3 regions of the Companilactobacillus farciminis KCTC 3681 genome follow, and region 2 is predicted to be linked to each of the others. Evidence: predicted binding sites of a transcription regulator. Region 2 holds the regulator's gene; each other region holds the start of a gene.
The links. The regulator Rex, encoded in region 2, represses fermentation and respiration genes when NADH is low (regulators of the CRP and FNR family bind a similar motif). The targets are predictions, from matches to a motif close to TTGTGAANTANTTCACAA.

Region 1 (3,255 bases), 440 kb from region 2:
CCGGTAATTAGTGGTATTACGATGAACATTTAAAGCTTTAGAAGTCTCCGTTACGTTACCGTTATGCTTAAAATAACAGTCGATCGTATCAATTAATTCCAAACCAGATTTAGTCTTGAGAAAGCTTTTAAAAACACTCAAGGCTTTTTTTGAATACAGGTTGCTATCAAGAATGTGGTTGAGAAAACGTACTTCTTTAAAATGATAAAAACCTTCTAATTGTAATTCTTTACTGACAGTAATAGTATCTTGAGCTTGACGAACGGCTTGTTTAAGGTTAACCAACTTATCGCTGATACCAATCATTAGATGGTTTTCTTTACTGAATTTTAGGTATCTTTTCAAATCGGTCTCGTTTCTAACAATCAGTAAATATTCTTCCGGAGTTTTTTTGTAAGAAAAATCAAAGGGGCTGATTTGTAATTCGCTTAAATCATTTGTTTCAATCAGAACAATATAGCGATTGATTGATAAGTCGATGTTTAAAGTCTCAGCACGTAGCTGCAATTCATCGTTTGCCAAGGCGTCTTCGGTATTAGTCCATTCATATAAGAAATGATTTAAACTTTCCTTGCGACGACCTTCAACTTTGGTGTTGTTAATTTGTGAAATCAATAACTCGGTTGAGATTTTCAATAGTGAGGCAAGTGGAGTGACTTTTTCAGGATCACCAGTAATGCCGATAACACCAATAGTTTCATTGTTAAATTGTACCGGGATATTAACTCCTGGTTGACCGTACTTACCAAATGACTGAATCATTGGCTTAGTCTTGCCACTTTGAATAGTGTCGACGGCACCGATATGTAGGGTGTGAATTCGAGTCTTGTCGCCACTGGCAATAATAATTCCTTTTTCGTTCATCATATTAATGTTATAAGGCACACTCTTCATCATTTTATCAACGATAGACTGTGCCAGATTCGGGTCTAATTTCATATTTTATTCTTCCTTGTTAAAAAATATTCAAACTTTAATGAAAACGCAAAGCATTAATTTGTGCATATAGTTATTTTACAATATTTTTGAAGAATAAAACATTGATTTATCAAGTAAAAATAATAAATTTTCATCATATTTACATGATAATTTGTGCAAGTGTACATTGATTTTGAAAAAGCAAAAAGGTATTATACACACGTTGCTCAATTGTTAATTATTTAACAATTGGCTAAAGATGTTGAGAGAGGATGTACATTTAGGATGGTTATTGCATGGTGGGCAGCACTTTTGGGGTTGCTTTTAGCGATTGGCTTGATTTTATTTAGAGTTAATCCAGTTTACGCTTTGATCTTTGGTGCAATCGTAGGATGTTTAGTCGGTGGGATGTCTCTGACACAAACGACTGATACGATTGTCAAAGGTAGTTCCGGTGTCATGGGGACGATTATTCGAGTAATCGCAGCCGGAGTCTTAGCTGGTGTCATGATGGAATCTGGTGCAGCTAACGTAATTGCTTCTAATATCGTGAACCATTTTAGCGATAAGTTAGCAATTTTAGCATTGGCACTTTCTACAATGGCTTTGACTGGCGTGGGAATTTTTATTCCGGTGGCAGTTTTAATCGTAGCACCGATTGCACTAGAGGTCGGTCAAAAGATGCATTACAGCAAGCTTTCATTATTAGTGGCTCTGTCTGGTGGAGGTAAGGCGGGTAACGTTATTTCGCCTAATCCCAATACAATTGCGGCTGCTAAAGGATTTAATGTCGATTTATCACAAGTAATGATTGCTGATTTTGTTCCAGCAGTCGTTGGTTTGATCGTAACAGTTTTGTTGGCAACTTTAATTAAGCATCGTGGTTCTTTTGTACCAGATGATCAAAAATTTGAGTCGAAGCAACAAGACGATTTACCAAGTTTAAAAGCTGCTATCGTCACACCTTTGGTAGCGGTAGTGTTGCTTTTGATCACCCCAGTAGGAGATATTTTTGGTATCAAGGCGTTAGCTTCATTCAATCTTGATGCGATGTATATTTTACCGATAGCTGGTTTGATTGGAACTTTAGCCATGGGTCAAAGTAAGAAGTTCTTGCAATACATGGCTAAAGGATTAGCTAGAATGACTGATGTCGTAATGATTTTGATTGGTGCTGGTGCGATTGCTGGGTTGGTTTCAGCATCAAACTTGCCACAAAAAGTTGTCGAAATCGTTCAAACAACTGGAATTTCTGGTACTTTCTTAGCTCCAATCGCTGGTATTTTGATGGCCGCAGCTACGGCTTCAACTTCAACTGGTGTTATCTTAGCTTCAAATTCATTTGCCAAGTCGATTATGTCATTTGGAATTTCTGGAACTGGTGCAGCCGCAATGGTCCACACTGGTGCCACAGTAATCGATCAATTGCCACATGGTAATTATTTCCACGTTACAGCTCAAGCAGTACAAATGCACTTTAAGGAAAGAATGAGTGTTGTTTTGTGGGAAATGTTAGTTGGACTTTCAATGACAATTGTCGCAACATTGATGTATGGAAATTTGTTTTAGAGGTGAGATAGATGAAAATAGTATTAGCTCCAGATTCATATAAGAACTCGTTAACTGCCAAACAAGTTGCTCAATCAATGAAAAAGGGCTTTGCCAAAGTTTATCCTGATGCCGAATTCGTCAATGTACCAATGGCTGATGGTGGTGAAGGAACGGTTCAATCATTAGTTGATGCAAGAAATGGCCAAATGGTCACTGAAACAGTAGTTAATCCGTTAGGTAACAAAACCCAAGCTCAATACGGTCTAATCGATGATGGTCAAGTTGCCGTTATCGAAATGGCTCAAGCTAGTGGGATTCAATTTATCAATCAATTTACCCAAAATCCTTACGTTACGACAACTTTTGGAACTGGTGAATTGATCAAATCAGCTATTCAAAAGGGTGCTAAGACTATCATTATTGGAATCGGCGGTTCTGCCACAAATGATGGTGGTGCCGGAATGGCCCAAGCCTTAGGTGCTCATTTGTTAGATGATAAAGGTGAAGAATTGCAATATGGTGGTGCCATGCTTAAAAAACTCGACCATATTGACATTTCCGAGATGTTGCCAGAATTAAAGGATGTTAAGGTCGTCATTGCTTCTGATGTTACTAATCCTTTAACTGGTGAGAATGGTGCCAGTCACGTCTTCGGACCACAAAAAGGTGCTAATCCGGAAATGGTTGACTTCCTAGATGAAGCTTTATCGCATTATGCCGATGTTTTAAAACGTGATCTAGGAAAAGATTTAGAACAAACACCTGGTGCCGGTGCTGCTGGTGGAT
Region 2 (3,255 bases):
TTTTGAGCTTTTGCATAAACCAAGTGCGCAAAATCTCAAAACTCGGTCTTTCACTAGGCAATAAATTGCCAAGAGAAATTTGGCTATTGAGCCGCCACAGGATTTTTGCTACCGACTAGATTTCAATTTCTATTTGGATTGAATTAGACACATAATTCCTAAAAAGCAGCCCTATTTCTTTATTCCTTACACAAATAAAACAAAAAAGGACATCATTAGAATACAACAATCTATTGCAATTCTAATAACATCCTCTATTAATTTTTTTGAAGCAATTTATATAAAGATAGAAACCATAATCTAGTCGGGAGCGAGGTACTGGAAAATGCTCAGCCGTGAAATTCCACTTAGCGATTTATCGCTTAGTGGAAGCCCAATCTTGAAGACTTTGCCCGGTTTTGGTCTTAGCAAAGGCTCCAAGTTGTAGCCACAGCGTTCCAGCGTTTTCCAGTGCCGAACGGACGACGGCAGTTTAGCATCCCTCAAAATAGTTAATTTAGTTTTCACCAGATTCTGAAGCGATAATATCCAAATCACCTGACAAAGTCCACTCGTTGATTGTTGCAGGAACAATCAAGTGTGTACCTTTCTTCAAGTCATAGTCTTTACCGTCAGCAGTGATCTTACCTTCACCGTTTAGAACTGAGATCAATGTGTACTTACCAATTTGGTGGTGCAATTGAACTGGTTCTTTGATTTCCCAGTGATAAACTGAGAAGAATGGTGAGATTGGTGGTTGAACGAAGGTTGTAAACTTGTTCTTGCCAACTTCTTTAGATTGAATATCTAGTTTTGGATCTTTGTGAGGTACTGTGATTGTGTCTTCTGATTGTTTGATGTGAAGATCACGTTTCTTACCAGTAGTCTTGTCGACACGGTCATAGTCATACAAACGATAAGTTGTATCACTGCTTTGTTGTGTTTCTAAGACCATGATTCCCTTGTTCAAGGCGTGAACTGTACCACTTGGTACGTAGTAGAATTCACCTTTCTTAACAGGAACTTTTCTTAATAAGTGATCCCAGTCGCCTGATTCGATCATTTGGTCGAGTTCAGCTTTGTTCTTAGCATTGTGACCATAAATCAAGTATGAACCTGGTTCTGCATCAATGATGTACCAGCATTCTGTCTTGCCTAGCTCGTGTTCGTGCTTTTCAGCATATTCGTTGTCAGGATGAACTTGAACTGATAGGCTAGCATTTGCATCCAAAATCTTTGTTAGAAGTGGAAATACTTTGCCCTTAGGATTACCGAATAATTCTTTGTGGTCATTCCATAGATCGGCAAGGATTTGACCAGCAAACTCGCCATTTACGACTTGTTCTTTACCATGTGGATGTCCAGAAATTGCCCAGCATTCACCAATTGTTCCATCAGGAATGTTGTAGCCAAATTCTGTTTCTAGTTTTCTTCCACCCCAGAGTTTCTCATGAAAGACGGGTTTTAAAAATAATGGTTCACTCATAAAAAAATTCCCCCAAAAATTTATTCTATTTCTTCAGTCATTGACTTATCACGGTCCAAGAAGAAAATCAACGTTTGCAATTCGTTTGCCAAATCGACATAGTGAACGCGAATACTGCTTGGCACGTTGATAATAACCGGCGTAAAGTTCAAGATTCCACGAACTCCAGCATCAGCTAACAAGTCGGCTGTTGTTTGCGCAGCATTTGAAGAAACTGTCAAAATGCAGACGTCGATCTGTTGCAAGTGGAGTTGTTCCTTTAGTTCACTAATATCGTAAACGGGAACTCCACTCTTGACTGTACCGACAATTTCTTTATTAATATCAAAAGCTGCTGCAATTCGAACATTATTTGTCCGAGAAAAGTTATAATTTAGTAAGGCGTTACCTAAATTACCGACCCCAACTAAAGCGACGTTGGTACGTTTGTCTTGATTCAATAACTTCTTAAAGAACGTTACTAAATCGTTTACATCGTAGCCATAGCCACGCTTGCCAAGTGCACCTAGATATGAGAAGTCACGTCTAATTGTAGCACTATCTATCTTAACCCCTTCTGATAATTCACCAGAGGAGATTTTTTTTGTACCCTCATCCTTGAGAAATTGGAAGTAACGATAATAAATTGGTAAACGCTTTATTGTTGCGTTTGGAACTGTTGTTTTTGTCATAATTTACCACCATATGTGTGTCATTTCACTAACATTTATACTAAATAAAAAACACAAAAAACGCAACACGTTAAACCTATAAAGGCATAAATTATTAATTAATGATAAAATTGTGAATAAGGTAAAGGAGCAATCAACTTGATTTTATTACAAGCACAAAACATTACCAAAAATTTTGGAACGAAGAAACTCTTTTCAAATGTCAGTTTCGAAATTCAAGACAATAGTCGTATCGGCCTCGTTGGTCGCAATGGTGTAGGTAAATCTACCCTATTAAAAATCATCTCTGACCAAGAGAGCTACAACAGTGGCAATATTGCACTCAAAAAAGACACCAATATTGGCTACTTAGCTCAGGACTCAGGATTAAATAATGACAGTAAAATTTTTGATGAATTGGAGCACGTCTTTGACTACCTCAAAGCTCAGGAAAAAAAGATGCGCGCTTTGGAAGAAAAATTGGCCAATCCTAATGTCGACAACTATGACGATATTTTGAAACAATACGACCAACTCCAAAATACTTTCCGCCAAGAAAATGGCTACAGCTATCAGTCTGAAATCAGAAGTGTCCTCAAGGGGTTCGGCTTTGATGAAGATGTTTGGCAAGACAAGATTTCGACCCTATCCGGTGGTGAGAGATCTCGTTTGGCGATGGCTAAAATGCTTTTAGAACATCAGGATATCTTATTATTGGATGAACCGACTAACCATTTGGATATCAATACTGTTGAATGGCTAGAAAGCTATCTTAAAGGCTACAAAGGCGCTTTAGTAATCGTATCTCATGATCAGTACTTCCTAGACAAAGTCGTTAACGAAATCGTCGAGATCAATCAACACTCTTCTACTCACTACTCTGGTAACTATACTTTCTACTTACAAGAAAAGAAGAAGAATCAAGAAGTTGCTTGGAAACATTACGAAGAGCAACAAGCCGAGATCAAACGGACCGAAGAGTACATTCAGAAAAATATCGTCCGCGCTTCAACTACTAAGATGGCCCAAAGTCGTCGTAAAAAGCTCGAACACATGGATGTCTTAGACCGTCCCGGCAGTGATCAAGGTTCAGTTCACTTCTCATTTGAAATCGACAAAGAAAGTGGTAACGACGTGCTT
Region 3 (3,255 bases), 170 kb from region 2:
GCTTTCACCAAAGCGATGGGAACCGGGTTAGTAGGCATCGGTTTTCATGATTTGAGCGTTTTGAATCATCCATCTGGTCAACCATTTATTAAGACAGAACTCTTCAAAGGTAATATTCATGTTTCAATTTCAGATACAGACGAACTAGTAATAACAGAAGTTATTCTAGAGGAGGAAGAAAAATAATGTTGCCATCAATTCATCGTCCTGCTTATGTTGAAGTGGATTTGGGGAAGTTAAAGACAAATCTCCAAAATGAATTAAATTCAGTACCAAAGGGTACCAAAGTGTTTGCGGTCGTGAAAGCCAATGCCTATGGACACGGATTAGTTAAAGTCGCCAAAAGTGAAATTGAATTCGGTGCAAGTGGATTGTGCGTTGCTACTTTGGACGAAGCTCTAGAAATCCGTAATAGTGGCGTAGAAGCTCCTATTTTAGTTCTAGGTATAATTCCTGTCGAATACGCTAAAGTCGCCGCACAAGCCAATATTTCGGTAACTGTGGGTGATTTAGACTGGCTAAAGGTCGCTGTACAAATAAGAACGACTAATTTACGAGTTCATTTAGGAATCGACAGTGGTATGGGTCGAATCGGTTTTCAAACCAAAGACGATCTAATTGCTGCTTGCAATTTCTTGAATGAGCACCAAGAAGCCTTTATCCCAGAAGGATTATTTACCCATTTTGCTACGGCTGACAGTCCTGATGAAAATTATTTTGAAAAACAAGTCCAACGTTTCAAAGAAATGTCGACAGATCTACCAACGCAATTCACTTACGTTCACTGTGCAAATTCAGCTACAGCCTTGTGGCACAAAGATCTAGCCATCAATATGGTTAGATATGGAATTGCCTTGTACGGCTTGAATCCATCCCAAACTGATATCACCTCATTGCCATACAAGTTAGAACCAGCTCTTAGTTTGTATTCAGAGTTAGTCTTCGTTAAAAAGATCAAAGCCGGTCAAAGTGTCGGTTATGGCGCAACTTATACTGCCAAAGAAGACGAATGGATCGGAACAGTTCCAATCGGTTACGCTGACGGTTGGTTGAGAAGAATGCAAGGCAGCGACGTTTTGATCAATGGCCAACGTTGTCAAAATGTCGGTCGCATTTGTATGGATCAATTCATGGTCAGATTGCCAAAAGAATTGCCAGTCGGAACTAAAGTAACCATTTTAGGCAAAGACGGCGATCAAGAAATTACCGCAACTGATGCCGCCAAATATGCTGGTACAATTAATTACGAAATACTCTGCTGCTTGAGTGAAAGATTACCTCGAGTTTATAAGAAATAATCGTGCGATGCTGCCGTCGTCCGTTCGGCCCTGGAAAATTTAACAACTGAGTATTTTCCAGGACCTCACTCCCGACTAGATAGTGGTTTCTATCTTTATATAAATTACTTCAGAAAATTAATAGAGGATATTATTAGAATTGTGGTATATTGCTGCATTCTAATGGTGTCCTTTTTGTTTTATTTACGTAAAGAAGTAGAGTTGTTCTTTAAGAAATATGTGTTTAATTCTATATAAATAGAAATTGGAATCTAGTCGGGAGTGAAAATCCTGTGGCGGCTCAATGGCTAAATTTCTCTTGGCAATTTATTGCCTAGTGAAAGACCGAGTTTTGAGATTTTGCGTCTTTGGGGCCATGCAAAAGCTCAAAATCGTGTCAGCCATGTTCCAGCCAGCCACAGGATTTTCACGGACGACGGAAGTCCTCCTCTCATTGTCAAATTTGAGAACGTTTTCAGTCTATGATATGATATATTATATTGCTAATAAATTCACAATAAGGAGGATTCATATTTTATGAAAGTTGGTATACCAAAAGAACTCAAAAACCAAGAGGAACGTGTTGGTTCTACTCCCGATGGAGTAGTGGGACTGGTCAAAGCTGGACATACTGTTTTAGTGGAGAAAAATGCGGGTATCGGTTCGGGATATACTGACCAACAATACATTGATGCCGGAGCTATTATCGCTGATGTAGCAGACGTTTGGGACTCTGACATGATTATTAAGGTTAAAGAACCAATTGAAACAGAGTATAAGTATTTCAAGGAAGGCCAAATAATTTATACTTACTTGCACTTGGCTGCCAATAAGAAGTTGACGGATGCATTACTAGCAAGTAAAACAACCGGAATTGCTTATGAAACGATGGTTGGACCAAATGGTGGTTTGCCATTGCTTTTCCCAATGAGTGAAATTGCAGGGCGCATGGCAGTTCAAGTTGGAGCCCATTTCTTGGAAGAGCCACATCAAGGTAAAGGTTTATTATTGAGCGGTGTACCAGGAGTTAAGAAGGGTAAAGTTGCGATCATCGGTGGTGGTACTGTTGGTGTCAACGCAGCTAAAATTGCTATCGGCATGGGTGCTGAAGTAACGCTTTTGGATATCAATCCGCAACGTTTGGTAGAAATTGAGGATATTTTCGATGGCAAGATTCAAACGTTGATGTCGAACGCTCAAAATATTGCCAAGTGCGTTAAGGAATCTGATTTGGTAGTTGGAGCTGTACTGATTCCCGGTGCTGCTACGCCAAAATTAGTAACTGAAGAAATGATTGCTTCGATGGAGCCAGGTTCAGTGGTCGTTGATATTCCTATCGATCAAGGTGGACTATTTGAAACTAGTGTTAAAGCTACGACTCATGAGGACCCTGTTTACATGTCCCACGGCGTAGTTCATTACACAGTCGCAAATATTCCTGGGGCTGTACCAAAAACGGCTACACAAGCTTTATCTGGCGTTACAATGCCATATGCAGTTGAGATTGCTGATAAAGGTATTGCGGCAATTGAAAATAAAACTATCAAGACTGGTGTTAATACTTATCAAGGCAATTTAACCGAAAAAGCTGTCGCTGACAGTTTGGACATGAAATATGTTTCATTAGATGATTTAGTAAAAGTTGAAGTTTAAAAATAAAAAATCCTTACTAGCTGTGTGGTTGACAGTTAGTAAGGATTTTTGGTTTTGTTTTGGAAACGGTTTTGTTTTAGAAACATTTTATATTTGTATTTCCCAAAACGGCTTACCGTGGTGGATTAGATTGATGAACTGTTTGCTGCGTAAACAATTAAAAAATTAAATCAACTTTGGTAAGCAACACTATTATTATAATGTATTTTTGTCGAGAATTTTACCTGATTTTAAATCATCGATTTCAGAAACAACAAAACTCTTCTTTTCGAGGCGTTTAATAATTTCTTTTAATGTTTCAATATCAGTTCCAGATGGCAATGTG

Region 1: LF20184_RS07425 (GntP family permease) is a predicted target of Rex. The motif match lies at 1,150-1,167, and genes of this name have one in related genera.
Region 3: ald (alanine dehydrogenase) is a predicted target of Rex. The motif match lies at 1,778-1,795, and genes of this name have one in related genera.

Annotation. Positions count from the first base shown of each region.
Region 1 is NZ_CP017702.1:1,523,155-1,526,409, reverse strand. Features, by position in the region: gene LF20184_RS07430 (CdaR family transcriptional regulator) at 1-939, opposite strand, end outside; gene LF20184_RS07425 (GntP family permease) at 1,204-2,487, shown strand; gene LF20184_RS07420 (glycerate kinase family protein) at 2,499-3,255, shown strand, end outside.
Region 2 is NZ_CP017702.1:1,965,127-1,968,381, forward strand. Features, by position in the region: gene manA (mannose-6-phosphate isomerase, class I) at 497-1,465, opposite strand; gene LF20184_RS09685 (redox-sensing transcriptional repressor Rex) at 1,486-2,136, opposite strand; gene LF20184_RS09690 (ABC-F family ATP-binding cassette domain-containing protein) at 2,275-3,255, shown strand, end outside.
Region 3 is NZ_CP017702.1:2,133,942-2,137,196, reverse strand. Features, by position in the region: gene acpS (holo-ACP synthase) at 1-186, shown strand, start outside; gene alr (alanine racemase) at 186-1,298, shown strand; gene ald (alanine dehydrogenase) at 1,815-2,930, shown strand; gene cbpA (cyclic di-AMP binding protein CbpA) at 3,126-3,255, opposite strand, start outside.